One region of the Telluria sp. ZB4P37 genome, then DNA from elsewhere that is predicted to be linked to it. Evidence: predicted binding sites of a transcription regulator. Region 1 holds the regulator's gene; the other holds the start of a gene.
The links. The regulator sigma-54, encoded in region 1, starts transcription at its own class of promoters, with help from an activator protein. The targets are predictions, from matches to a motif close to TGGCANGNAANCTGCTTT.
Positions count from the first base shown of each region.

Region 2: the regulator sigma-54 is predicted to act here: its motif matches at 2,775-2,792, upstream of AC56K1_RS21600 (ANTAR domain-containing response regulator).

Region 1 is NZ_JCASID010000008.1:197,094-211,734, forward strand. Features, by position in the region: gene AC56K1_RS14785 (patatin-like phospholipase family protein) at 1-285, shown strand, start outside; gene AC56K1_RS14790 (YdcF family protein) at 491-1,096, opposite strand; gene ychF (redox-regulated ATPase YchF) at 1,310-2,401, shown strand; gene bla (subclass B3 metallo-beta-lactamase) at 2,460-3,374, shown strand; gene AC56K1_RS14805 (MOSC domain-containing protein) at 3,435-4,280, shown strand; gene AC56K1_RS14810 (GGDEF domain-containing protein) at 4,388-5,503, shown strand; gene AC56K1_RS14815 (monovalent cation:proton antiporter family protein) at 5,634-7,613, opposite strand; gene AC56K1_RS14820 (KpsF/GutQ family sugar-phosphate isomerase) at 7,690-8,712, shown strand; gene AC56K1_RS14825 (KdsC family phosphatase) at 8,712-9,242, shown strand; gene lptC (LPS export ABC transporter periplasmic protein LptC) at 9,261-9,860, shown strand; gene lptA (lipopolysaccharide transport periplasmic protein LptA) at 9,888-10,442, shown strand; gene lptB (LPS export ABC transporter ATP-binding protein) at 10,439-11,212, shown strand; gene AC56K1_RS14845 (RNA polymerase factor sigma-54) at 11,215-12,696, shown strand; gene hpf (ribosome hibernation-promoting factor, HPF/YfiA family) at 12,755-13,108, shown strand; gene AC56K1_RS14855 (enoyl-CoA hydratase/isomerase family protein) at 13,229-14,311, shown strand; partial or broken gene AC56K1_RS14860 (Ig-like domain-containing protein) at 14,417-14,641, opposite strand, start outside.
Region 2 is NZ_JCASID010000020.1:52,846-67,486, reverse strand. Features, by position in the region: gene AC56K1_RS21605 (S9 family peptidase) at 1-2,180, opposite strand, end outside; gene AC56K1_RS21600 (ANTAR domain-containing response regulator) at 2,803-3,465, shown strand; gene AC56K1_RS21595 (CmpA/NrtA family ABC transporter substrate-binding protein) at 3,491-4,660, shown strand; gene AC56K1_RS21590 (MFS transporter) at 4,917-6,212, shown strand; gene nirB (nitrite reductase large subunit NirB) at 6,224-8,752, shown strand; gene nirD (nitrite reductase small subunit NirD) at 8,772-9,119, shown strand; gene AC56K1_RS21575 (NAD(P)/FAD-dependent oxidoreductase) at 9,104-10,327, shown strand; gene AC56K1_RS21570 (molybdopterin-dependent oxidoreductase) at 10,327-13,023, shown strand; gene AC56K1_RS21565 (dienelactone hydrolase family protein) at 13,032-13,724, opposite strand; gene AC56K1_RS21560 (M16 family metallopeptidase) at 13,820-14,641, opposite strand, start outside.

The sequences.
Region 1 (14,641 bases):
ATCGTGCCGGGCTGGCTCGACAAGGGCTTCCCATGGCGGCGGGCCGCGCGCGGCGTCAACCGCGGCTGGCTCGACAACGTCCTGATCATCGCGCCGTCCGACGACTTCCTGCGCACCCTGCCTCGCGGGAAGCTGCCGGACCGGGCCGATTTCAAGTTCTACGGGCTCGATCACGACGCGCGCATCCGCAACTGGCAGAAGGCGATGGGGGAGGGGCAGCGGCTGCGGGATGAACTGGCGGAGTTCGTGGCGAAGCCGGATTTGTCGCGGGTGCGGCCACTTTAGCTTGAGATCGTGCCGGCACAGCGCAAATGGCTACTCTGCGCCTGAGATCTGAGCTCGACTGTGATGTCCCACAAGAGGCACGGCAGTACCGATCAGAGGGAACGGTAATGTGAGCAACGCCCGCTGATTTCGCTAATCATGCAAACAAGCGTTCGAATTTCAGGCTCAAAGGCGAAGCTTAATCAGTACGATCTGCACAAGCGTTTTATGTGCGCCCCGCGCCGGCCAGTTGCGGATACGGTGCGCATCCGTCGATCTCGGCCAGGAAGCCTCGCTCCACATACGCCGGAATCTTGCCGAACTCGCCCAGTACGCGGGCGCGAAACTCGTCATGCTCGTGCCAGCATTCATCCGGCACGCCGAAATAGTTGACGGGGCAGACCGACATACGCAAGCCGGGCCAGTGCTGCTGCAGGGTCATCAGGTAGCGCCGGGTCGAGCACATCTTGCCGATTACGACGACACTGCGCACTGCCTCAATGTCCATCGCTTCAGCCACCCGGGCGCGCCCGAAGCGCACGTTCTCGCCGGTGTTGGTCGCGGCGGTTTCGAGAATCAGGATAGATTCCGGAAGGCCCAGCGCCACTAGGCGCGCGGCGATGACCTCCGCCTCCGACCTCGGCTGGCCGCCGGTCTTCCCGCCGGATACCAGCAGGCGGCTGAACATCCCCTCGCGCCAGAGTCGGCAGGCCACCTCGCAGAATTGTTCGACGCCGTGCCGCGTACCGAACAGGAAGCCGATATCTGACGGCTGCACCGGGAAGGGCGGCATCATGTAATCGCCGATGAGCTGGAAGTCGGTAGGGGGCATGGCGTTCAGAATAAACGACACCAGGCTGACATGACAGACATTGAAGCCGCCGCCGGGCTAAAATATTCGCGCCAAATCCGGCTGCCCGATAGCAACGCCGCCGTCCCTGCACGCCGGTTTTTTCAGCAACCGGCACCGTCCGCGGTTACAATGTGGGGTTTTGGAGCCGGGCTTCCTTTCCGCTCCGCGTCCACCGAATTAGAAAGAATTCCCATGAGTCTCCAATGCGGCATCGTCGGCTTGCCGAACGTCGGCAAGTCCACCCTGTTCAACGCCCTGACCAAGGCCGGCATCCCGGCCGAGAACTACCCGTTCTGCACGATCGAGCCGAACGTCGGCGTGGTCGAGGTGCCGGACCCGCGCATGCAGGCACTGGCCGACATCGTCAAGCCGGAGCGCGTGGTGCCGGCCATCGTCGAATTCGTCGACATCGCCGGCCTGGTGGCGGGTGCCTCGAAGGGTGAGGGCCTGGGCAACCAGTTTCTGTCGCACATCCGCGAAACCGACGCCATCGTCAACGTGGTGCGCTGCTTCGAAGACGACAACGTGATCCACGTGTCCGGCAAGGTCAACCCGATCGACGACATCGAAGTCATCCAGACCGAGCTGGCGCTGGCCGACCTGACTGCCGTCGAGAAGGCGATTCACCGCGAGAACAAGAAGGCGCGTTCGGGCGACAAGGACGCGGCCAAGCTGGTGGCGATCTGCGAGCGCATCCTGCCGCACCTGAACGAAGGCCAGCCGGTGCGCACCATGGGCCTGGACGCCGACGAGACGGCCCTGATCCGTGACCTGCACCTGATCACGGCCAAGCCGGCGATGTACGTCGCCAACGTGTCCGACACCGGCTTCACCAACAATCCGTTGCTGGACCAGCTGACTGAATTCGCCAAGAAGCAGAACGCGCCGATCGTGGCGATTTCCGCCGCGATCGAAGCGGAAATCGCGGACCTGGACGACGCCGACAAGGCCGCCTTCCTGGGCGACATGGGCATGGACGAACCGGGCCTGGACCGCCTGATCCGCGCCGCCTACAAGCTGCTTGGCCTGCAGACCTATTTCACCGCCGGCGTGAAAGAAGTGCGCGCCTGGACCGTGAAGGTCGGCGCCACCGCGCCGCAAGCCGCGGGCGTGATTCACACCGACTTCGAGCGCGGCTTCATCCGTGCCCAGACCATTTCGTACGACGACTACATCGCCTTGAAGGGCGAGGCCGGCGCCAAGGAAGCGGGCAAGATGCGCGCCGAGGGCAAGGAATACGTGGTCAAGGATGGCGATGTGCTGAATTTCCTGTTTAACGTCTGATCGGCGTTGTGATCGAGGGCCCTGTGGGGCCCTTTTTTTCTGTCTGGAGTGTTGTCACATGATGAAGAACATAATGAAGCCGGCGGCCATCGCGCTGGCGCTGATGGCCACGAACGGTGCGCTGGCGCAGGATGCGATTACCTGCACCTCCTGCGATGAATGGAACCAACCGGCGACCCCATTCAACATCTACGGCAACGCGTACTACGTCGGCACCGCCGGCCTGTCCGCCGTGCTGGTCACCGGCCCGCAAGGCCACGTCCTGCTCGACGGCGCACTGCCGCAGTCGGCGCCGCTGATCCAGAAGAACATCGAGACGCTCGGCTTCAGGATGAAGGACGTCAAACTCATCCTGAACTCGCACGCCCACTTCGACCACGCCGGCGGCCTCGCCGCGCTGCAGCGCGCAAGCGGCGCGACTGTCGCGCACAGCCCGCACGGCGCCCAGGTGCTGCGCGACGGCACGCCAGGCACGGACGATCCGCAATACGACCCGAACGACCGCTTCACCATCCCCAAGCTGGCGCAGGTAAAAGAAGTCGCCGATGGTGAAACCTTGAGCGTCGGCCCGCTGCGCTTCACCGTCCACCACACCCCCGGCCACACGCCCGGCGGCACGACCTGGACCTGGCAGTCGTGCGAGCGGGGCAGGTGCCTGGACATGGTCTATGCCGACAGCCTGACCCCGGTGTCCACCGACGGCTTCCACTACAGCGGCGGCGCCAATTACCCGGACCGCACTGCGAGCTTCCGCGCTACCCTCGCCAAGGTGGCCGGCCTGAAGTGCGACATCGTGATCGCAGCCCATCCCTCCGCCACCGATGCCTTCGGCAAGGCTGCGGCCAAGACGGCGCAGTCCAACCCCTTCATCGATCCGGAAGGCTGCCGCAAGCTGGCCGCCGGCGCGACCCGCAACCTGAACGCCCGCCTGCTGCGTGAACGCGACGAGAAGACGAAAGCGGCCGGCCGCTGACCGTGCCAATGAGTGCGTTCCCTGCCATACTGTCGGCCTTCATTCGCAAGGGTTGACAGCATGGCCACCGTTACCGAACTCGTTCTCTACCCGATCAAGTCCTGCAACGGCATCCAGATAGCCGAAGTGGAATGCGGGATCGACGGCTTCTCCGCGCAGGGCGTGCATGACCGCGAATGGATGCTGGTCACCCGCGACGGCCTGTTCCTGACCCAGCGCGAGTATCCGCGCATGGCGCTGGTCACCCCCCGCATCGGCGGCGACGCGCTGGAAGTGAGCATCCCCGGCAAGCCGCCGCTACGCCTGCCGCTGGCGCACGACGCTGCAGCCGCCAGGGTCGAGGTGAACATCTGGGATGACCGGGTAAGCGCCGCCGACTGCGGCGACGCGGCTGCCAGATGGTTCGCCGAAGCCTTGGGCGCCGATTGCCGCCTGGTGCGCTTCCGCCCAGAGATGCAGCGCCCCACCAGCACCAAATGGACCGGCGGCGCCCCCTCGGCAACCCGCTTTGCGGACGGCTACCCCATCCTGCTGATCGGCCAGGCCTCGCTCGACGACCTGAACGCCAGGCTGGAAAGCGCCGGACGCGCGCCGCTGCCGATGAACCGCTTCCGCCCGAACCTCGTCGTCGATGGCCTGGAAGCCTTCGAAGAAGACTTCGTCGAATCGCTGACAGCCGGCGAACTGAATATACGCCCGGTCAAACCCTGCGCCCGCTGTCCGATTCCCTCGATCGACCAGGCTACCGGCGCCATCGGCCCCGATCCGCTCGACATCCTGCAAACCTACCGCGCCAATCCGCGCATGGAAGGTGCAGTCTGCATGGGCATGAATTGCATCGTCACCGGCGGCGCCGGACGCAGCTTGCGCGTGGGCCAGGAACTGGAACTGACCCTGAATTTTTGACACTTGTAAAAATTTTGTGTCGCTAAATCGCCCACCTTCGGGCGGTTTTCGTTTTCAAGGGAGGTCAGATAGCGTAATGTTACGGTTATTGCCGAAAGGAATTTCCAATGCACGAGCCAGATGCGCTGACGCGAGAGCTGATGTTGGAGAACGAGACCCTGCGTTCCCGCATGGCGTACCTGCTCGAACAGGCCGAGCGCAACCATTCGATCATGACGCGCCACCAGGCCTTCGACCTGCAGATCGTCGGCGCCGGCACCTTCCAGGAACTGGTCTCGACGATTTTCCGCACGCTGCCGGTCATTTCGGAGCTCGATACGGTGACGCTGTCGCTGGTCGATCCTGACGCCGACATCTATACCGTCATGCACAAGCTGGGCGTCGACTACGAACAGCTGCAGGACCTGAGTTTTTGCGAACACGCCAGCGAGCTCGGTTTCGAGCACGCCGAAGGCCGCCGTCCGCGCCCGCTGCTCGGGCCCTATGCGCCGTCGCAGCACTGCGCGCAATTCCCGCATCCGCCCGCTGCGCTGCAAAGCGTGGCCCTGGTGCCACTGCTGCGCAACACGCGCCTGATCGGCAGCCTGAATCTGGGCAGCGCGGATCCGAACCGCTTTACGGCAGCCCTCGGCACCGACTTTCTCGAGCACATGGGATCGATCATCGCGATCTGCCTCGAGAACGTCATCAGCAACGAGATGCTGAAGTTTATCGGCCTGACCGATGCACTCACGGGCGTGTACAACCGCCGCTACATCGACCGCCGACTGGTGGAAGAAATCGCGCGGGCGCGCCGCCAGGGCTATCGCATCTCGTGCTTGTACATCGACATCGACCATTTCAAGAAGGTCAACGACAGCGTCGGACACGGGGGCGGGGACGACGTGCTGCGCGAGGTGGCGTCACGGATCAAGGCGGAGCTGCGCATTTCGGATGCGCTCGGGCGTTTTGGGGGCGAGGAGTTCGTGGTGCTCCTGATCGATGCGGGGCTGGAGAGCGCCAGCGTGGTTGCGCAGCGCATTCGTCACAGCGTGGCGGTGACGCCGGTGGACTTGTCAAGCGGCGAGCACGTGTCGGTGACGGTGTCGATCGGGGTGGCGACGCTGGATGATTTCGAGCGGGATCATGCGATCGAGGGCGTGGCGCAGGATCTGGTGGCGCAGGCGGATACGGCCCTGTATCGTGCGAAGGCGGATGGGCGCAACCGAGTCGTCACGGGGTAAAAACGCGGGCAATGTGTAATACGCATACCGCAATGCCCTTCATTTAACGCGCCACATGCACGTCATCCCCGCGCAGGCGGGTACGACGTGCAGGGGTTAACGAAATTAGTAACGCGGCACAGCGCAGGGTTTACAGCAGCCGGCTCTCAGCCCGGCTTACCGCTTCCCCCGCCCCGCGCAACACCAGCACATCCCCCACGAGCAGAATCGTCTCCGGATCCCAGCTCAGGCTCTGCCCATTGCGCCGCAGCGTGGTCACCTCGGCACCGACTTCTTCCAGCCCCATCTCGCGGATGCGCCGCCCCACCGCCGCCGCCTCGCTACGCAGCGTCACCGAATGCAGCCGCACATAGGTGTGTTCCGGATCGTCCGACACGTCGCCCGCGCCATGGAAGTAGCCGCGCAGCGAAGCATAGCGTTCGTCGCGCGCGTTCTGCACGCGGTGCACCACGCGGCGCAGCGGCACGCCCATGACCACCAGCGCGTGCGAGGCCAGCATCAGGCTGGACTCCAGCGCTTCGGGCACCACTTCGGTGGCGCCGGCGCGCTTGAGCTGATCGAGATCGCTGTCGTCGTGGGCGCGCACGATCACCGATAAATTCGGCGCCAGCTCGTGCACCAGGTGCAGCACCTTCAGCGCGAGCGGGGTATTGGCGAAGGTGATCACCAGCGCGCTGGCGCGGTTGATGCCGGCCGCGATCAGGGCTTCGCGCCGGGCGGCGTCACCGTAGGACACGTTGGCGCCGGCGGCTTGCGCTTCCTGCACCCGTTCCGGGTCCAGGTCGAGCGCATACCAGGGCAGCTTTTCCTCGCTCAGCAGGGTGGCCAGGCTCTGGCCGCTGCGGCCGAAGCCGGCGATGATCACGTGCTTCTGGGTCTTCATGGTGCGGCTGGCGAGCTGGGTCAGCTGCAGCGACTGCATCATCCATTCGTTGGTCGCGACCTTCATCACGATCTTGTCCATGTTCTGGATCACGAAGGGGGCAACCAGCATCGACAGCACCATCGAGGCCAGCACCAGCTGGATCAGGAAGTCGTCGATCAGCTTCGAGCCGGAGGCGAGGTTCAGCAGCACGAAGCCGAATTCGCCGGCCTGGGCCAAGGCCAGGCCGGTGCGCATCGACACGCCGTCGCTCGACCCGAAGGCCTTGGCCAGGGCGGCGATGATCGCGAATTTCAGCAGCACCGGGAACACCACGAGCGCCAGCACCAGCCACCAGTGCTGCAGCACCACCCCGACGTTGAGCAGCATGCCCACCGTGATGAAGAACAGCCCGAGCAGCACGTCGCGGAAGGGTTTGATGTCTTCTTCCACCTGGTGCTTGTACTGGGTCTCGGAGATCAGCATGCCGGCCACGAATGCGCCCAGCGCCAGCGACAGGCCGGCCTGCTCGGTCACCCAGGCCAGGCCCAGCGTCACCAGCAGCAGGTTGAGCATGAACAGCTCCTGCGAGCGGCGCTTGGCCACGATGGTGAACCAGTTGCGCATCAGCTTCTGGCCGAAGATCAGCAACAGGGCCAGCACGAAGGCCGCCTTCACCGCCGCCCAGCCGAGGGTCGCGGCCAGTTCTTCGGGCGGGCGCGCCAGCGAGGGGATCATGATCAGGAGCGGCACCACCGCCAGATCCTGGAACAGCAGGATGCCGATGATCCGGCGGCCATGCTCGCTCTCGAGTTCCAGGCGCTCGGTCAGCATCTTGACGACGATGGCGGTGGACGACATGGCCAGCGCCCCGCCCAGCGCGAAGGCCGCCTGCCAGCTCACGTGCATCTCGGGCACCCACCAGGAGATGAACAGGCCGAAGCCCATGGCGGCCGCGATTGTCAATACGACTTGAGCCAGGCCGAGGCCGAACACAATGCGCCGCATCGATTTGAGCTGGGCCAGCGAGAACTCCAGCCCGATCGAAAACATCAGGAAGACGACGCCGAATTCGGCCAGCGCATGGGTGGCGGGACTGTCGTCGGCCAGGGCCAGCGCGTGGGGGCCGATGAGGATGCCGACGGCCAGGTAGCCGAGCATCGGCGGCAGGTGAAGCATCCGGAAAGCGACCACGCCAAGTACGGCGCAGCCCAGCAGGAGCAGGGTCAGTTCGAGTCCGGAATGCATCTTCCCCAGGGGTCATTGTTGTAGTTTGTTACCACTGGCAAGTTTTTTGCTTGGCCAATTCGTTTATACTGCCACGATGAGTGTAACCGATGAAAAAACAATGCTGAAAAGTTTTGATGCGGACCAGGCCCGCCGCGTGCTGGAGCTGGGCCGCGAGACCCTGGCCATCGAGGCCGACGCCATTCGCGCGGTGCATGCGCGCCTGGGCGACGACGACCACTTCGTGCGCGCCGTGCAGCTCTTGTTGGGCTGCACCGGGCGCGTAGTGGTGTCCGGCATGGGCAAGTCGGGCCACATCGGCCGCAAGATTGCCGCCACCCTGGCCTCGACCGGCACCCCGGCCATGTTCGTGCACCCGGGCGAAGCCGCCCACGGCGACCTGGGCATGGTGACGGCGCAGGACGTGTTTATCGCCATCTCCAACTCGGGCGAATCGTCCGAGCTGCTCGAAATTTTGCCGGCTGTCAAAAGAATGGGCAGCAAGGTGATCTCGATGACCGGCAAGCCGCATTCGCGCCTGGCCAAGCTGTCCGAGATCCACCTCGACATCTCGGTGGCCAAGGAAGCCTGCACGCTAAACCTGGCCCCGACCACCAGCACCACCGTGACCCTGGCAATGGGCGACGCGCTGGCCGTGTCGCTGCTGGACATGCGCGGCTTCCGCGAAGAAGACTTCGCGATGTCCCACCCGGGCGGGGCCCTGGGCCGCCGCCTGCTGACCCATGTGCGCGACGTCATGCGCAGCGGCGACGCGATCCCCGCCGTGAGCCCCGACACGCCGCTGGCCAAGGCCCTGCTGGAAGTCTCGCAGAAGGGCATGGGCATGACCGCCGTGATCGACGAAGACCGCCGCCCGGTCGGCGTGTTCACCGACGGCGACTTGCGCCGCCTGATCGAGCGCATGCACGATTTCTCGAACATCCTGATCCGCGACGTGATGCATGCGGGTCCGCGCACCGTGCACCCGGAACAGCTGGCGGTCGACGCGGTCGCCGTGATGGAAGAATTCCGCATCAACCAGATGCTGGTGGTGGATCTTGAGGGCCGCCTGGTCGGCGCGCTCCACATCCACGACCTGACCCGCGCCAAGGTGATCTGATGACCCCACTGGAACACATGCAGCGCGCCGCGCGCGTCAAAGTCATGATCTTCGACGTCGACGGCGTGCTCACCGACGGCAGTCTTACCTACGGCCCGGACGGCGAAGTCACCAAGACCTTCAATGTGCTCGATGGCCTGGGCATCCAGTTGCTGGGCAAGACCGGCGTGCAGACCGCGATCATCAGCGCGCGCCTGTCGCCGATCGTGGTCAAAAGGGCAGCAGACCTGGGCATTCAGCATGTCTACCAGGGCATCCACGACAAGCGCATCGGCTTTGCCAAGCTGCTCGAAGCCACCGGCGTGACTGCGGAAGAATGCGGCTACATCGGCGACGACGTGATCGACCTGCCGCTGCTGACCAAAGTCGGCTTTGCCGTGGCCGTGCCCTCGGGCCACCCGGAAGTGCAGCACCGCGCACATTACGTCACCAGGAACGCTGGCGGCCGCGGCGCCGTGCGCGAAGTCTGCGACCTGGTCATGCGGGCCCAGGGCACCTACGAACAGGCGCTCGCGCCTTACTTTGCCTAAGCCGTCGCACGAGCAGACATGGTCAACTACAAGCGCACCGCCCACCGCTGGAGACTGCTGAGCGTCATGATCATCGGTGTCTTCCTCGCCTTCGGCAGTTTCTGGCTGGTGCAGGTGATGGACAGCGACGATGGCGATGCGCGCCTGGGCGGGCCGATGAACGAGCCCGATTACATCGTCGAGAATTTCTCGTTCGTGCGGATGACCGAAGAGGGCAAGCCGAGCTACGTCGTGTCGGGCAAGCGCCTGGCGCACCAGCCGCAGGGCGACGTCTCCGAAGTAGAGCAGCCGGTGGTGCAGGGCATGACGCCCGGCCGCCCGCGCACCAACGTCGTGGCCAACCGCGGCCGCATCTACCACGAAGAACACCGCGTCGACCTGCTCGGCAAGGTCGACATCCAGCGTCCGGCCACGCCGACCAGCGAAGCGCTGCGCGTGCGCACCGAGGCGCTGACCGTGCTGCCCGACGAAGAGATCATGAAGACCGACAAGCCGATCGAGATGCAGCTCGGCGCCTCCACCATCCGTGGCACCGGCATGGTCGCGAACAACGCGACCCAGAAACTGCACCTGGCCAGCCGCGGCCAGATCGTCTATCCGCCACGCGCGCAACGCTAGCGCGCACGTCATCACAGGACAAGCACCATGAAAAAAATCATTCTTGCCGCCCTTCTTGGCCTGGCCTCCCTCGGCGCCTTTGCCGAGCGCGCCGATTCGCTCAAGCAGGCCGTGATCAACTTCGACACCCTGGACGTCGACGAGGTCACGCAAACCCGCATCCTGACCGGCAACGTCGTGCTCACGCGCGGCACCCTGGTGCTCAAGTCCGACCGCGCCCAGGTCAAGGAAACGCCGGAAGGCTATATGAGCGTGACGCTCACCGCAGCGCCGGGCAAGCTGGCCACCTTCCGCCAGAAGCGCGACGGCGGTCCGGACCTGTGGGTCGAAGGCCAGGCCCAGCGCATCGAATACGACGAGCGCGCCGAGCTGGTCAAGCTGTTCACCGCGGCCGAAGTGCGCGAGCTCGAAAGCGGGCGCATGACCAATGAAATCAAGGGTCCGTTCATTTCCTACGACAACCGCAAGGAAGTCGCCCAGGTGCGCAACGACGCCAGCGGCCAGAGCAAGATCGGCGGCGGGCGCGGCACCCTGATCATCGCCCCGCGCCGCCCTGCAACCGCAGAAGGCGGCAAGCAATGACGGCAGCCTTGGCAACCGTGCGCGAAGGCTGCAGCACCCTGATCGTCAAGGGCCTGCAAAAGAGCTATGGCAAGCGGCTGGTGGTGCGCGACGTCTCGCTGCAGGTGGAATGCGGCGAAGTGGTTGGTTTGCTGGGCCCGAACGGCGCCGGCAAGACCACCTCGTTCTACATGATCGTCGGCCTGGTGCCGTCGGACGCCGGTTCGATCGACATCAACGGCACCGACATCTCGAGCCTGCCGATTCATCGCCGCGCGGTGCTCGGCCTGTCCTACCTGCCGCAGGAAGCCTCGGTGTTCCGCAAGCTCACGGTGGAAGAGAACATCCGCGCCGTGCTCGAACTGCAGCGCACCGACGAAGGCAAGGCCATGTCGAAGGACGAGATCAACGAGCGCCTCGATACCCTGCTGGCCGAACTGCAGATCGAGAAGCTGCGCGAGAACCCGGCGCTGTCGCTGTCGGGCGGCGAGCGCCGCCGCGTGGAGATCGCGCGCGCGCTGGCGACCAACCCGCGCTTCGTGCTGCTCGACGAACCGTTTGCCGGCGTGGACCCGATCGCGGTCATCGAGATCCAGCGCATCGTACGCTTCCTGAAGGAGCGCAACATCGGCGTCCTGATCACGGACCATAACGTGCGCGAGACGCTCGGCATCTGCGATCGCGCCTACATCATCAACCAGGGGGCGGTGCTGGCCTCGGGCCGTCCGGACGACATCATCGCCGACGAGTCGGTGCGCCGCGTCTACCTCGGCGAACACTTCCGCATGTGACCATGAAACAGTCCCTGCAACTCCGCACTTCGCAGCACCTGGCGCTCACGCCGCAGCTGCAGCAGTCGATCCGGCTCCTGCAGTTGTCCACGCTCGAACTGCACCAGGAGCTCGAGCAGATACTGACCGATAACCCGCTGCTCGAACGCCTTGACGATCCGCTCGACCACTCGGTGCGCCTGCTGGCTGACGGCGCCATCAACAGCGCACCCGCCAGCGGCGAAGCCCCGGCCACGCAGCCGGCACAGGAAGCCGGCGAAGGCGAGGGCGCCAAGCCGGAGGGCGAAGGTATCGAGGACGGCAATGATCGCGACCGGGGCGAACCGGATGGCGACTGGGGCGGCGAGGGCGGCGGCGCGCGCAGCGGCGACGACGAAGACGGCCGCCCGCAGCTGGAAGCCTGCAGCGTATCCCTGCGCGAGCACCTGGCCGAACAGGTCCGCACCACCGGCTGCAGCGTGCGCGACCGCGCGCTGGCCGAACTCGTGATCGATGCGCTCGACGACAACGGCTATCTGGAGGAGCCGCTGGACGACATCCACGCGCGCCTGCCCGCCGAACTCGAGATCGAGATGGACGAGCTGCGCTGTGCGCTGGCACTGGTGCAGAGCCTGGACCCGGTCGGCTGCGGTGCACGCAGCGCGGCCGAATGCCTGGCGCTGCAGATCCGCCGCATGCCGGGCGTGCCGATGGTCACGCGGCGCCTTGCGTTGAAGATCGTCGAAGGCTACCTGAGCTGGTTCGCCCAGCGCGAATACGCCAAGCTCAAGAAGGCGTTGGACTGCGACGACGAAGACCTGCGCGAAGTGCAGGCCGTGGTCCGCCAGTGCAATCCACATCCCGGCGCGACCTTTGCGTCTGCTACCTCCGACTACGTGGTGCCGGACGTGATCGTGCGCCGCGCCAAGGGCGGCTGGTCGGTGGTGCTGAACCCGGACGTGATGCCGAAACTGCGCGTGAATTCGCTCTACGCCAACCTGCTCAAGCAGGGGAAAAGCGAAAGCCAGATGGGCGCGCAGCTGCAGGAAGCCAAGTGGCTGATCAAGAATATGCGCCAGCGTTTCGATACGATCTTGCGTGTGGCCGAGGCAATTGTAGAGCGCCAGCGCAACTTTTTCAGCCATGGCGCGGTTGCCATGCGCCCGCTTGTGCTGCGCGAGATTGCTGATACACTAGGCCTACACGAGAGTACGATTTCCCGTGTAACCACGCAGAAATACATGTTGACCCCCCACGGCATGTTTGAACTGAAATATTTCTTCGGAAGCCACGTCGCCACCGAAGCGGGGGGAGAAGCATCTTCCACGGCGATCCGCGCGCTCATTGCGCAATTGACAGGAGCAGAAGACCCAAAGAACCCTCTATCCGACAGCAAGATCGCGGAAATGCTCGGGGAACAAGGTATGGTCATTGCGCGCCGGACGGTTGCCAAATACCGCGAAGCCCTCAAGATCCCTCCCGTCAGCCTCCGCAAGTCTCTGTAACTGCACTGCCCACACCTATCTTGTGGCGCGGGCAGCGCGACATTTTAAAGGAGTGTGTATGAACCTCACAATCAGTGGTCATCATCTTGAAGTGACTCCCGCAATTCGTGAATACGTTCAGAATAAGCTCGAGCGCATTAACCGTCATTTCGATCACGTGATCGACACCCACGTGTTCCTCGCCATCGACAACCTCACCGAAAAAGAAAAACGGCAGAAAGCCGAGATCAACCTGCAAGTATCAGGAAAAATTTTGCATGTGGCCAGTGCCGCGCAAGACCTGTACGCGGCGATCGACATGCTGATGGACAGGCTGGACCGCCAGGTCATCAAGCACAAGTCCATGCTGCAAAATCATAATCACGTGGCGCACAAACGCCTGCCGGATCTCGGCGAAGCCGCCGCTGCGTAAATACGCGCGGCAGCAATGACAGCAAGGGCGTCTGAGGGGACGCCCTTTTTGCATCTACAGTGCTTCGCATGCGCGCGACTGTTCTGTAAAATGCATGTTTTTTCGATCACAGCACATTCCATGACCGACACCGTCCTGACCCGCGTCGCCAACCGCACCGGCGTCATTACGCTCGACCGGCCAAAAGCCCTGAATTCCTTGTCGCTCGATATGGTGCGCGCGCTCACCGCGATCCTGCGCGACTGGCAGAACGATGCCGGCATCGACGCGGTCGTGATCACCAGCTCGAGCGAAAAGGCCTTGTGCGCGGGTGGCGACATCCGTTTCTTCCATGAAATGGGCCATGTCGGGCCGACTGGCGGCAGCGCGCTGCTGGAAGATTTCTTCACCGAAGAATACGCGCTGAACCACCTGATCCATTTCTACCCGAAGCCGTATATCGCGCTGATGGATGGCGTGGTGATGGGTGGCGGCATGGGCATTGCCCAGGGCGGTCCCGGTTGCGGCCTGCGCATCGTCACCGAGCGCAGCAAGGTCGCCATGCCCGAGGTGAATATCGGCCTGTTCCCCGATGTCGGCGGCAGCCATTTCCTGTCGCACGCGCCGGGCCAGTTGGGCCAGTACCTGGGCCTCACCGGTTTGACGATCGGCCCGGCCGACGCGATGTACGTGGGCCTGGCGGACCTGTTCGTGCCGGGCGAGAAGATGGGTGAGTTGATGGCGCTGGTGGAAGCTACGCCGGGTGCTGGTTTGCCTGCAGCGATCCGTGCGTTTGCCGCGCCGTTTGCGCGGGCCGCAGGCAGCAGTGAACTGCAGGCCCGGCGCGCCGTGATCGACGCCCACTTCGGCGCCGCCTCTGTGGCCGCCATCATGGCATCGCTGGCGCGCGACGAGAACCCGTTCGCGCAAAAAGCCCTCAAGGCCATGCGCCAGCGCTCGCCCCTGATGATGTGCGTCACGCGCGAACTCCTGCAGCGCGGCGCCTCGCTGGACGTGGCCGATTGCCTGCGCATGGAACGCTCGCTGGTGCGCCACAACTTCGAACACGGCGAAGTGCTGGAAGGCGTGCGCGCGCTGGTGATCGACAAGGACAACCTGCCGAAGTGGAATCCGGCGACGCTGGAGGAAGTGACGCCAGCGATGGTGGCGAAATTCTTCGAGCCGGTCTGGCCCGATTACGCACACCCCTTGCGTCACCTGTAGCAATACGCACGGTTGATCCGGCTTGCACGTCGATGCCGGCGCGTCAGTACGATGCGGCTTTGGTTGCACAAGGGCCTGCACTGTCAAAGCGCAGGCCCTTGCGCCTTATTCGGGCATGCCGAACATAATGGCACCCGACAGTGCCGAGACGCTCGGAACGCCGACCAGGACAATCGAGGTACCAGGCAGGCTGATGAGTAGATCGTTGCCGGTGTCAGTGACATACTTCGCGATGAACGCATCGACATTCATCGGCGTCGAGAAGAAGTCTGCAAAAAACAGTTTGTCTCCCTCGGCGGCTTTGAAATCCAGAAGGCGGTCATTGCCGTT
Region 2 (14,641 bases), on a different contig from region 1:
CGTACCGAGTCCTGGTAGAAAACGTTGTCGTCGACCATGCCGTGCGCGATCAGGAGGTGGCCCTGCAGCTTGTCGGCGTATTCGATCGGCGACGAGATCTTGTAGGCCTGCGGGTCGATGTCCGGCGTGTTCAGGATGTTGGCGGTGTACTCGTGGTTATAGGTCACCCAGTCGGTCACCGGGCGCAGCGCCGCGCCGGCCTTGAAGGTTTCCGGTGCGCGCATCAGGCCCATGAAGGCCATGAAGCCGCCGTAGCTGCCGCCGTAGATGCCGACGTTCTTCGGGTCGCCCTGGTGCTTGTTCACCATGTAGTTGACGCCGTCGAGGTAGTCGACCAGTTCCGGATGGCCCATCTGGCGGTAGATCGCGGTGCGCCACTTGCTGCCATAGCCTTTCGAGGCGCGGTAGTCCATGTCGAGCACCACATAGCCCTTCTGGACCAGCAGGTTGTGGAACATCTGCTCGCGGAAGTAGTTCGGGTAGCGCTTGCTGACGTTCTGCAGGTAGCCGGCGCCGTGCACGAACATCACGACCGGGTATTTCTTGTTCGGGTCGAGCCGGGCCGGGCGGTACAGCTTGGCCCAGACCGGGTCGCCGCCATCGCTCGACGGCACCGCCACGTATTCCGGCTCGATCCACTGGCGCGCCTTGAACTCGGCACTGCGGGTATCGGTCAGTTTCACGGCTGCACCGCCGCTCACGGGTACCGTGGCCAGCTGCACCGGGGTGTAGCTGGCGGAGTAATGCACCAGCAGCTTGCGCTCGTCCGGCGACAGGCGGAAGCGCTCGACACCGTCCAGGTTCGTCACTTCACGGATCGCGCCGTCTTTCGCGTTGACCGCGCAGACTTCGTAGTCGGAAGGCAGGGCGCGGTTGCACATCACATAAGCGACGCTGCCGTCATGCGACCAGCGAACGTCCGACGCTTCCCACTTGCCCGAGGTGAGCGCGCGCGGCGCAGCGCCGCTCGCGTCCTGGGTGTACAGGTGCGAATAGCCGCTTTGTTCCGACAAATACCACAGCGTGCGATTGTCCGGCAGCCAGCCGAATTCGTTGTTGTCGTAGTTGACCCAGGCCTGTTCAGTCAAGCGATGCAGGGGCTTGAGCTTGGCGCCTGCCAGGTCGACGGTGGCGATCCAGCGGTCCTTGTTGTCGACCGAGCGCAGCATCACGGCGACGTTGGCGCCGTTGGCGCTCCATTCGATGGCATCGGCGCCGTCGATCACGCGCACCGGGCGGTTGCCCTTGAGCGGGTCCTTCTTGGCGGCGGCGCGCAGGTCGGCCAGCGGGTCGGTCGCGATCCCCGGCAGCACGTCGAGGGACAGTTCCTGCACCGTGTTGGTGCGCAGGTCGACCAGCTTGAGTGCATGCGGCGCCGGCATGTTGCGTCCGACGCGGGTGCGCTGGTCGTCGAATTCCTCGTAGCCCGATTCGGTGACGTAGCGCGGCAGCTTGCCGACGCGGCCCTTGTCGCCGTTCTTCGGGGCGGTGACGACGATCAGCCAGCGACCGTCGGGCGAGAGCACGCTGCCTTCGATCGTGACCTTGTCGCCGAAGTACACCGGCGCCGGCGGCATCGACGGATCGAGGCGGCGCTGTTCGTTCATGCGCTCGCGCAGCGCGTCGCGCTCATCCTTCTGGCGCTTGAGGGTGGCGATCAGGCGCAGCTGCTGGTCGCGCAGCGGGTCGTCTTCGCTTACTGCCGGGTCCTTGGCGGCGCGCGGCAGCGCGACCGGGCCGACCACGCGGCTGGCGCGCTCGAAGGCGTACCAGTCGGTGCCGATGCGGTAATGCACGCTGCGTTCGTCGCTCGAATACTGCGGCGCTTCGAGCCGGCTGGCGCCGCGGGTGATCTGCACCAGCGCGCCGTTCTTCAGGTCGCGCTCGAACAAATCGCCGTTGCGCAGCATCAGGGCGCGGGAGTTGTCGCGGTTGTAGACGACCACGTCGCCGTCGAGCTTCGCCAGTTCGGTGTCCGCCACGAGTTTTGGCTTGCCGCCCGAGGCCACCTGCCAGGTATCGCGCACCGGCGAACCGGTGCGCTTCTGCTTGTAGAACACCTGCTTGCTGTCCCAGCTCCACCAGGCGGTTTCCGCAGGGGTGCCGATCCAGTCGGGGTGGGCCATGGCTTGGTCGAGGGTGATTGGCGTGGACGCCGCCGCCGGCAGCGCGATCAGCATGAGTTGTGCCGCAAAGAGTGTGAGTGCAGGTGTACGCATCGTAGGTAGGGGACCGAGTGAAAGGGGAATTGCTTTCTTGCTAGAAAATGCGAATTGCATTCTAGCTCAGTCACCATGGATACGGGAAAGGGATGCGGAAGCAGGTTCCGCCAGAATGAACAAAGCCGGCCCGGGAAGCCAGGGCCGGCTCATACCTATACATACAGCTGCTGCGGCGCAGCGCTCGAGGCAATCCTGTGGGGAACTGGACCGCGTTCCCGCTTAGCCGCGGACGACCGGCGCCCAGCCGCCGTGGGCAGCATACAGTTCGATCGAGAAGCTGCGCACGGCCGAGATGGCGGTGGCGAAGTGACGGCTGATGACGCGGGTAGTTGCTGCCATGATTGATTCTCCTGTAAATGCCGCGGTGTTCTCTGGATGTTGCGTTGCAGTATAAGGAAGGCTTCGCCATAAATAAACTTTCTATTCGTGATTCCTGCGATATCAAATGTGAATAATTGTCGGAAGCATCCGGCAGCAGATATTGGCGCGGCGAATGTCTCATTGTTGCCACGATGAATGAAAGGGGCGGGGCATCCTCGAACTGGAACAGGCTGGTGCGAATCTTGCATGTAGTGCTGTCATGAAATCGCCAGGCAGCAGCACCTCCCATCTGCGCATCGTCGTCGTGAACCCGGTCACCACGCCCGCTTCCTCCGGCGCGCAGGGCTGCGAGCAGGATGGCGCCCTCGCCGAACTGGCGCGCCGCAGCGCCGCGCTGCGTATCGGCCTGCTCGAATCGGGCTATGACCTGATCGCCTCTCTTCCGGCGGACGTTTTCCTGCCCGAGCGGATCGCCCAGCTCCAGCCCGACATGATCATCGTCGACAGCGAATCGGATGCGCGCGACATCCTCGAGCACATCGTCATCGCCACCCGCGACGAACGTCGCCCGATCGTGCTGTTCACCGAGGACGACGCGCCGGCCAGCATGGACGCCGCGCTGGACGCCGGCGTGTCGGCCTATATCGTGGCCGGCTTGCATGCGGAACGCGTCAAGTCGGTGCTCGACGTGGCGCTGGCGCGCTTCCGGCGCGAGCAGAAGCTGCTCGGCGAACTGGCAGGCACGCGCCAGAAGCTGGCCGAGCGCAAGATCGTCGATCGCGCCAAGGGCCTGGTCATGACGCGCTACGGCCTCACCGAAGACCAGGCTTACCAACGCCTGCGCAGCATGGCCATGAACAAGAACATGAAGCTGGCGGAGATCGCGCAGCGGCTGGTTGACGTCGAAGACCTGCTGGGCTGATACCGGCGACACACAAAGGATCACTATGGCAGGCATGAACGGCGGCGCATGGGTCGCCGGCTCGGACAAACCGGAACAAGCAAGGGTGAAGATCGGCTTCATGCCGCTGGCTGACTGCGCGCCGCTCGTCATGGCCTCGGTGCTGGGCTTCGACGAGAAACATGGCATCCGCTTCCAGCTCAGCCGCGAGCTGTCCTGGACCGGCATGCGCGACCGCTTGAGTGCGGGCGAGCTCGATGCGGCGCATGTCCTGTATGGCCTGCTGTACGGCCTGCAGATGGGCGTTGGTACTCCCGCGCGACAGATGGCGGTGCTGATGAATCTGAACCAGAACGGGCAGGGCATCACTCTGTCGCGCGCCCTGGCGGCCAGGGCCTCGGGGGGCGCCGCGCCGGCCACGGTGCTGCGCGCGGACAAGCGGCGCCCGACCTTCGGCCATACCTTCCCGACCGGGAACCACGCGATGTTCCTGTATTACTGGCTGGCTGCCGCCGGCATCGACCCGTTCGAGGACTGCAAGGCCGTCACGGTGCCGCCCGGGCAAATGGTGGCGAGCCTGGGTGCCGGCCACCTGGACGGGTTCTGCGCCGGCGAGCCCTGGGGGCAGCGCGCGGTGCGCGAGGGCGTTGGCGCGCTGGCCGTGTCGAGCGAAACGATCTGGTGTGACCATCCGGGCAAGGTGCTGGGCACGAGCGCGGGCTTTGCGGCCGTCAACCCGCATACCTGCCGCGCCATGATCGCGGCACTGCTGGACACGGCGCGCTGGCTGGATGCCTCGCGCACCAACCGCGAAGCGGCGGCCGAGGTGCTGGCCAGCCCCGGCTACGTGAATGCGGGGAAGGACGTGCTTCAGTTCTGCCTTGCGGGCCGCGGCAGCGATGGCCAGACCAGGAGCGGCTGGCGCGGCCACAACGGCCTCCGCTTCTTCGCCGATGGCGAGGCGACCTTCCCCTGGCTGTCCGACGGCATGTGGTTCCTCACCCAGCAGCGCCGCTGGGGCCTGCTGCGCAGCGACCCGGCCTACCGCGCCGTCGCGGCCGGGGTCAATCGGATCGACCTGTACCGCGAGGCGGCGGAACTGGCCGGCGTCATGCTGCCCAAGGAGGTGACGCGTAGCTCGACCCTGTTCGATGGCCGCGTGTGGGATGGCAGCGACCCGGCAGCGTATGCCGCATCGTTCAAGCGGACGGCTTGAACTGGTGCGCTGCTACGCATCATTTACGGGCATGGTGCACCGCAATGTAGCGTGCCGCCGGCGAGCCGCAGCACCGCTTCCCCTGAAAGCCGTGTGGCACGCCTCTTGCGTATATCCCGGTACAGGATCAATGGCGATCCTCTTCACATCGTCGCCCGTCTAAAGAAGGACCGGCAACCCAAAGGACAACGGCGTCCGCAACTTCTGCTTCCGAAGCAGGAGTGCGGACGCCGTTTTGCTTTCTCAAGGAAGAAACATGGCCAGCAAAGCAGACAGCATCAAGCTCTTTTCGTTCGACACCGCGCCCATGCGCGCCTTTCACCTGACCTGGGTGGCCTTCTTCATCTGCTTCTTCGCCTGGTTCGCCTGCGCGCCGCTCATGCCGGTGATCAAAGGCGAGTTCGGGCTGACGATGGAGCAGGTCGCCAACATCAATATCGCGGCCGTCGCCATCACCATCTTCGTGCGGCTGCTGATCGGCCCCCTGTGCGACCGCTACGGCCCGCGCAAGGCCTATACCGGCCTGCTGTTGCTCGGCTCCATCCCGGTGCTGGGGGTGGCGCTGTCGCAGAGCTACGAGAGCTTTTTGCTGTTCCGCCTCGGGATCGGCGCGGTGGGGGCGAGCTTCGTCATCACCCAGTACCACACCTCGGTCATGTTCAGCCCCAAAGTAGTCGGCACCGCCAACGCAGCGGCGGCAGGCTGGGGCAACAGCGGTGGCGGCGCGGCCCAGGCGCTGATGCCGCTGCTGCTCACCGCGGTGATGATGCTGGGCGTCTCGCAAGCCCTGAGCTGGCGCGTGGCGCTGGTGGTGCCGGGCCTGGCGATGATTGTCATGGCCTTTTTCTACTGGCGTTATACCCAGGACTGCCCGGACGGGAATTTCAGCGAGCTGCGCGCGCAGGGCAGGCTGCCCGAGGGCAGCAAGGGCGGCCTGGCGAGCTTTCGCGAGGCCTGCCGCAACCATCGCGCCTGGCTGTTGTTCGTCACCTATGGCGCCTGCTTCGGCATCGAGATCTTCATCCATAACATCGCGGCCGTGTACTACGTCGACCACTTCGGCCTGTCGTTAGGTAGCGCCGGCCTGGCCGCCGGCAGCTTCGGCCTGCTGGCGCTGTTCGCCCGGGCCCTGGGAGGCTGGCTGTCGGACCGCAGCGCGCGCACCGGCAACCTGAACAGCCGCGTCACCGTGCTGTTCGTCCTGATGATCGGCGAGGGCCTGGGCCTGCTGTGGTTCGCGCAGGCCGACGGCGTGGTGTTCGCCGTGATCGCCATGCTGTGCTTCGGCCTGTTCACCCACATGGCCTGCGGCGCCACCTATGCGCTGGTGCCCTTCGTGGCGCCCAAGGCGCTCGGCGGCGTGGCCGGCATCGTCGGTGCCGGCGGCAACGTCGGCGCGGTGGCGGCCGGCTTTCTGATGAAGGGCACGGGTGACATCGCCCAGACCTTGACCATCCTGAGCATGCTGGTGCTGCTTGCCAGCCTGTGCGCGATCGCCGCCCGTTTCACCATGACCGCAGAGCAGGTATCGCCTGCAGTCTCCGCAGCTTGAGGAGTAAAGAAATGCATATCGTCGTCGTCGGCCACGGAATGGTGGGTCATAAACTTGTCGAAACCCTGGCGGCCGGGGGTGATCCGGACCTGCGCATCACCATCCTCGGTGAGGAGCCGCGCCCCGCCTACGACCGGGTGCACCTGTCCGAATTCTTCGCCGGGAAAAGCGCGCAAGACCTGTCGCTTGTGGCACCGGGCTTCTTCGACCAACAGCATCTGCACCTGCGCCTGAGCGCCTGCGTGGCCAGAATCGACCGCAGCGCGCGCACCGTCTTGCTGGCCGATGGCGAAACTATCTCCTATGACAAGCTGGTGCTGGCCACCGGTTCCTACCCCTTCGTGCCGAAGGTAGAGGGCGCCAACCGCAAGGATTGCTTCGTCTACCGCACCATCGAAGACCTGGAGAAGATGCAGGAGTGTGGCGCGCGTTCGCGCACCGGCGTGGTGGTCGGCGGCGGCCTGCTGGGCCTGGAATGCGCCAAGGCCCTGCGTGACCTCGGCCTGCAGACCCACGTGGTGGAATTCGCGCCGCGCCTGATGGCGGTGCAGGTGGACGAGCCGGGCGCCCGCGTGCTGCGTACTCGCATCGAAGAGCTGGGCGTGCAGGTGCACACGCAGAAGAATACGCTGGCGATCGTCGATGGCATGGAGGCCACCCACCGCATGGAGTTCGCCGACGGCAGCCATTTGGAAGCGGACATGATCGTTTTCTCAGCCGGCATCCGCCCGCGCGACGAGCTGGCGCGCGACGCCGGCCTGGCGCTGGGCGCGCGCGGAGGCATCGCCATCGACGACAAATGCATGACGTTGGACCCGCACATCTATGCGGTGGGCGAATGCGCTTGTTGGGCCGGCCAGTTGTTCGGCTTGGTGGCGCCGGGCTACGACATGGCCCGCACCGCGGCGAAGCACATCCTGGGCGCGGAAGCAGGGTTTACCGGCGCCGACATAAGCACCAGGCTCAAACTGATGGGCGTGGACGTGGCCAGCATCGGCGACGCGCATGGCGCGGCAAGCGGCTCGCGCAGCTACCAGTTCCTGGACGAGCGCAAGCAGGAATACCGCAAGATCGTTGTGTCCGAATGCGGCAAATACCTGACAGGCGCCGTACTGGTAGGCGATGCATCGAGCTACGCCAGCCTGCTGCAGATGATGCTGAACAAGCTGGAACTGCCGACAGCGCCGGAATGCCTGATTCTGCCGGAATCCAGCGGCGCCGCACGCCCGATGCTCGGCGTCGACGCGCTGCCTGCCGGCGCCCAGATCTGCTCCTGCAACGACGTCTCGAAGGGCGCCCTGTGCGCGGCGGTCGAAGGCGGGGCCACCTCGGTGGGCGCGCTGAAAAGTGCTACGTGCGCGGGCACCGCCTGCGGCGGCTGCGTGCCCCTGATGACGCAAGTGATGAACGCCGAGCTGACCCGCCTGGGCATGACCGTCAACGACCACCTGTGCGAGCACTTCGCCTGCTCGCGCCAGGAGCTCTACCACCTCGTGCGCGTGGAAGGCATCAAGAGCTTCGGCGAACTGATCGCGCGCCACGGCAAGGGCCTGGGCTGCGACATCTGCAAGCCGGTGGCAGCTAACATCTTGGCGTCAAGCTGGAACGACTTCGTGCTGAAACCCGAGCACGCAAGCCTGCAGGATTCGAACGACTACTTCCTCGGAAATATCCAGAAGGACGGCACCTATTCGGTGGTGCCGCGGATGCCGGGCGGCGAAGTCACGGCCGACGGCCTGATCGCGGTGGGGCAGGTGGCCAAGAAGTACGGCCTGTACACCAAGATCACCGGTGGCCAGCGGGTCGACCTGTTCGGCGCTAGAGTCGAGCAGCTGCCAAACATCTGGGAAGAGCTGATCGCGGCCGGCTTCGAATCGGGCCACGCCTACGGCAAGTCGCTGCGCACGGTGAAATCCTGCGTCGGCTCGACCTGGTGCCGCTATGGCGTGAGCGACAGCCTGGCTTTTGCCATCGCGCTGGAAAACCGCTACAAGGGCTTGCGCGCGCCGCACAAGATCAAGTTCGGCGTGTCCGGCTGCACCCGCGAGTGCGCCGAGGCGCAAGGCAAGGACGTGGGCCTGATCGCCACCGAAAAGGGCTGGAATCTGTACGTGTGCGGGAACGGCGGCATGAAGCCTCGCCATGCGGAGCTCATCGCGTCCGGTCTCGACGAGGCGACCGTGGTGAAGCTGGTCGACCGCTTCCTGATGTTCTACGTGCGCACCGCGGGCCGCCTGCAGCGCACCAGCGTCTGGCGCGACAACCTGGAGGGCGGGCTGGATTACCTGAAGCAGGTTGTGGTCGAGGACAAGCTGGGCATCGGGCCTGAGCTGGAAGCGCAGATGCAGCACGTGGTCGACACCTATGCATGCGAGTGGAAAGAGGCCGTCACCAATCCGGAAGTGCGGCGCCGTTTCCGCCACTTCGTCAACAGCGAAGCGGCGGACAGCAATGTCGTGTTCGTGCCCGAGCGCGGCCAGATCCGCCCGGCCAGCCCGGACGAGCGCCGCCGCGTGATCCCGATTGCCACCGCAGCTTGAGCCCTACAAGGAGCACACCATGCACCGAGACCTTCAACTTGAAAACTGGATCGCCGTTTGCGCACTCGACGAGATCGTGCCCGACACGGGCGTGTGCGCCCTGCTGAACGGGCGCCAGGTGGCCGTGTTCCGCATCGGCGGGGCGAATGCCCGCGTGTTCGCCATCGATAACTTCGATCCGAACGCGCAGGCGGCGGTCCTGTCGCGCGGGCTGGTCGGCAGCCTGGGCGAGCGCATCGTGGTCGCCTCGCCCATCTACAAGCAGCACTTCGACCTGGAGAGCGGCGAGTGCCTGGAAGCGCCCCACCATTCGGTGGCGAGCTATCCGGCGCGCCTGGAAGGAGGCAAGGTATGGATCGCGCCGTAAAACAGAAGCTGGTCGTGGTCGGCAACGGCATGGCCGGCATGCGCACTGTCGAAGAGCTGCTCAAGCTGGACGCCGGCATGTACGACATTACCGTGTTCGGCGCGGAACCGCGCGTGAACTACAACCGCATCCTGCTCTCGCCGGTGCTGTCCGGCGAGAAGACCTTAGACGAGATCGTGCTGCATCCGCGCGCCTGGTACGAGGAACACGGCATCACCCTGCACACCGGCGACCCGGTCGTCGCGATTGACCGCCAGCGCCGCGGCGTGCGTGCGCGCTCCGGGCTGGAAGTGAACTACGACCGGCTGCTGCTGGCCACCGGTTCCAGCCCCTTCATCGTGCCGGTCCCCGGCGCGCAGCTCGATGGCGTAGTGGGTTTCCGCGACCTGGACGACGTCGATCGCATGCTGGCCGCGGCAAGGCGCGGCGGCCATGCGGTGGTGATCGGCGGCGGCCTGCTCGGGCTGGAGGCGGCCAACGGCCTGCTGCGCCAGGGCATGGAGGTCACGGTCGTCCACCTGACCGACAGCCTGATGAACCAGCAGCTCGATCCCGCCGCTGCCTTGCTGCTCAAGGCCGCGCTGGAAAAACGTGGCCTGCGCATCCTGCTCGGCGTACAGACCACGGCGATCCTCGGCGAAGACCGGGTGAGGGCGGTGCGTTTCAGCGATGGCCTGGCACTGCCGGCCGACCTGGTGGTGATGGCCGCCGGGGTGCGTCCGAACGTGGCGCTGGCGGTTGACGCGGGTTTGTACTGCGAGCGCGCCATCGTGGTCGACGACACCCTGCAAACCTACGACCCGCGCGTGTATGCGGTCGGCGAATGCGTCCAGCACCGCAAGGCCACCTTCGGGCTCGTCGCGCCGATCTGGGACCAGGCGCGCGTCTGCGCGGCCCACCTGGCGGGGCTGGGCCACCGTCGCTACGTGCAGCAAGCCACCGCCACCAAGCTGAAGGTCACCGGGATCGACTTGTACTCGGCGGGTGACATCAATGGGCTGCCCGGCAGCGAAGACCTGGTGCTGCGCGACCGCCACGCCGGCGTGTACAAGCGCCTGGTGCTGGCCGGGAACCGCATCACCGGCGCCGTGCTGTATGGCGACGTGGCGGACGGTCCCTGGTATTTCGACCTGATCCAGCACCGCACCGACGTTTCAAGCTTCCGCGACCGCCTGCTGTTCGGCCCGGCCCTGTGCGAGGCTGCCTGATGGGTGTGCCCATCATCCCGATTGCATCCGCGGTCCGCACCACCTGCCCGTATTGCGGCGTCGGATGCGGAGTCAAAGCCACTTTGACTTCGGACGGCGCCCTGATCGAGGGCGACCCCGAACACATGGCGAGCCGTGGGCGCCTGTGCGTCAAGGGCTCGGCGCTGGGGGAAACACTTTGCCTGGACGGCCGGCTGCTGGCTCCCGCCATCCGCGAAGGCGGCACGCTGCGCGAGGCCAGCTGGGACGAGGCCCTGGACACGGTCGCCTCACGCTTCGCTTCCATCATCGCCGAGCACGGCCCGGACGCGGTCGCGCTCTACGTCTCGGGCCAGCTGCTGACCGAGGACTACTACGTCGCCAACAAATTCATGAAGGGCTATGTTGGCAGCGCCAACATCGACACCAACTCGCGCCTGTGCATGTCCTCCGCCGTGGCCGGGCACAAGCGCGCCTTTGGCGAAGACCTGGTGCCCGGCTGCTACGAAGACTTCGAGCTCGCCGACATGATCGTGCTGGTCGGCTCCAACACTGCCTGGTGCCATCCGACCCTGTTCCAGCGCATGCTGAAGGAAAAGGAGGCACGTCCATCGCTGCGCATCGTCGCCATCGACCCGCGCCGCACCGCTACCTGCGATCTCGCCGATCTGCACCTGGGGGTCAAGGCGGGCACCGACGTCTGGCTGTTCAACGGCCTGCTCAGCTACCTGGCGCGCAGCGGGGCGGCCGACGATGCCTTCGTGGCCGCCCACACGTCCGGGCTCGATGCAGCCCTGCTGGAGGCCGACGGCTGCGCCGACATCGCCTTCGTGGCGCACACCTGCGGCGTCGACCCGCGCCTGGTGATGGAGTTCTACGAAGCGTTTGCCGCGACCAGCAAGGTCGTCACCGCTTTCTCGCAGGGCGTGAACCAGTCATCCAGCGGCACCGACAAGGTCAACAGCATCATCAACTGCCACCTGCTCACCGGCCGCATCGGCAGGCCCGGCATGGGGCCGTTCTCGCTGACCGGCCAGCCCAATGCCATGGGCGGGCGCGAAGTGGGCGGCCTGGCCAACATGCTTGCTGCCCACCTCGAGCTCGACCATCGGGCCCACCGCGACGCCGTTCGCAGCTTCTGGGAAGCGCCCCGTATCGCTGCCAAGGCTGGCCTGAAAGCGGTCGACCTGTTCCGCGCCATTGAAGCGGGCAGCGTCAAGGCCGTGTGGATCATGGCGACCAATCCGGTGGTGAGCATGCCGGACGCCGACCAGGTGAAACGCGCCTTGCAGCGCTGCGAGCTGGTGGTGGTGTCGGACGTGGTGGGCACGACCGACACGGCCGCCTTTGGCCACGTGCTGCTGCCGGCCCTTGGCTGGGGCGAGAAAGATGGCACCGTCACCAATTCCGAGCGCTGCATCTCGCGCCAGCGCGCCTTCCTGCCGGCGCCGGGCCAGGCGCGCGCCGACTGGCAGGCCATCTGCCAGGTGGCCCAACGCATGGGCTTTGATGGATTCGACTACGACAGCGTGCACCAGGTCTTCGACGAGCATGCGCGGCTCTCGGTTTGGCGCAACAGCGATGCAGAACTGGGGCGCGCCTTCCGCCTCGATGCCTTGACCGGCATGGACCGCGCTGCCTACGACGCGCTCGAACCCCTGCAATGGCCGGTGCAGCGTGATCGGGCGGGTACGCCGCGCCTGTTCGGCGACGGCCGCTTTGCCCACGCGGATGGAAAGGCGCGCTTCATCGCCACCGCACCGCGCCCGCCAGTGCACGCAACGAACCGCGAATTCCCGTTGGCGCTGAACACCGGCCGCCTGCGCGACCAGTGGCACACCATGACGCGCACGGGAAAATCGCCGCGGCTGGCCGGGCATACGCCGGAACCCTTTGTCGACCTGCATCCGCATGACGCCTTGCTGAGTGGCGTGCGCGAGGGCGAGCTGGCGCGCGTCGAGAGCCGCTGGGGCGCGATGGTGGCGCGCGTGACGCACAGCGGCGGCATCGCGCGCGGCGCTGCCTTCGTGCCGATCCACTGGAACGGCCAGACCGCGTCCGATGCCCGAGTGGGCGCCGTGGTCAACCCGGACGTCGACCCCGTATCGGGCGAGCCCGAATTCAAGCACACGCCGGTGCGCATCGAGCCGTTCAGCGTGGCCTGGCATGGTTTCGTGCTGAGCCGGGACGACCTCGATCTCGCCAGCGTGGCCAACTGGAGCCGGGTGCGCGGGGCAGGCTTCGTGCGCTATGAGCTCGGCGGGCGCGAGCCGGTTTCAACCGACTGGGCACGTGCCTTGCTCGGTGCGAACGAGGATGCAGACTGGATCGAATACGAGGACACGACGGGCGGCCTGTTGCGCTGCGCCTTGCTGTTCGAGGGGCGATTGCAGGCCTGCGTCTTCATCTCGCGCCGCCCCGACCTGCCGTCGAGGGCCTGGCTGGGCGGTTTGTTCGTGCATGAGGAATTGTCGCCGCAAGACCGTGCGACCCTGCTCGCGGGGCAGGCGCCGGCGCAAGGGCTGGATCCCGGCCCCACGGTGTGCGCCTGCTTCGGCGTCGGCCGCAATACGATCTGCAAGGCGATCGCCGAGCAGGGCTTGATGGATGCTGCAGGCGTTACCGCCTGCTTGCGCGCAGGCGGCAATTGCGGCTCCTGCCTGCCGGAGATCCACCAGCTGCTGGCGGCAGCGCTGACGGAGCCGGTGACTCACTAAGCGCAGGCTCAGCGCAGGGTGCGCGCGAAAAAGGCTTCGGTGCGGGAGGCGGCGAGGGTCGCCGCCGCCTCATCGTAATGATTGCCGCCCGGGCGTGCGAAGGCGTGGTTGCAGCCGGGATAGCGGTACAGCTCGGCCTTGCCAGCGAGCGCGGCGCGGATCTTCGCCTGCGCATCCTTGCTGATGTACTCGTCTTCTTCAGCCAGGTGGTAGAGCAGGGGAGCCTTGATGTTCGCGGCTTCGTCCGCGTGCTGGTCGGTGCCGCCGCCGTAGTAGGCGGCAAAGGCGTCGCCATCGGTGCGCGCCGCGCTCAGGAAAGTCATCAAGCCGCCCAGACAGTAGCCGGTCACGCCGACCTTGCCATTGGCGTCCTGCAGGCCGCGCGCCTGCTTGATGGCCAGGGCGATGTCGTCGACGCCCTTGTTCACGTCATAGGCCTTGTACAGCGCGAAGGCCTTGTCCCAGTCGCCTTCCCGGGCTTCCGACAGGAAGATGCCCGGCTCGCTGCGCCAGAAGAGGTCGGGGCAGACGGCGATATAGCCCTTGGCCGCATAGTCCGCCGCGATGCTGCGGATGCCGGCGTTCACGCCGAAGATTTCCTGCAATACGATCACGACAGGATGCGGGCCCGGCGTGGCGGGGCGGGCGACGTGGCAGTCGAAGCTGCCCTCTGGCGTCTGTACCTTCAGTTGTTCAGTCATGGAGATCCTTTCGAAGCGGGTGGCGCCGTCTGCGGGCGGGGAAACTCTGCCCGCCCATCATATCGGAACCGCCTCCCGCTTCGATTAGGCGTGGATCACTTGGCGATCAGGACCGGCTCGCCGAAGCCCAGTTCCTTCATCCGCGAGAGCTGGGTCTTGGCATCGCCCACCACCAGCCAGACCATTTTCGACGGATCCAGGTAGTTCGTCGACAAGGCCTGGACCTGCGGCAGGGTCATGGACTTGACGATGCGCTCGCGGTCCTTGACGTAGTCGGCGCGCCAGCCGTACTTGCTGATGTTATCCAGCATGCCCAGCTTGGCCGCGGCCGTCTCGAAGGCACGCGCATTGCTCTTGACGAGGAAGTTGCGGGTGGTTTCCATGTCGGCGGCGGAATAGGTCGCGGGATAGTCTTGCAGGATCTGTTTCACCAGCTGGGTAGACTCGAGCGTGACATTGCTGCGCACGCCGCTGGCGATGGTGAAGGCCCCCGCGCTCTTGCTGCCGGAGAAGTTCGAATTGATCCCATAGGTATAGCCTTTACCTTCACGCAATTGCTGGGTCAGCCGGGACGCGAAGCCGCCGCCGCCCAGGATGTAGTTCGCCACCGCGGCGGGGTAGAAGTCCGCATCGGTTGCGGCGAGCGCGCGGTAGCCAACGTGCAGCACCGATTGCTTCGCATCCGGCACGTCGACGAAATATACCTTGGCCGGCGCCAGGCTTGCCGCTCGCGTTGCCGCCGGCAGGGTGACTGCCTTGGCCTTCCACCTGCTGCCCAGCCCGGCCAGCGAACGCGTCATGACGGCTTTCGGCAAGGCGCCGACCACGTGCATGCGGGCCACCGATGGCGACAGGTTGGCGGCGTACCAGGCTTTCAGGTCGTCGATGCCGATCGCATTCACCGTATCAAACGTGCC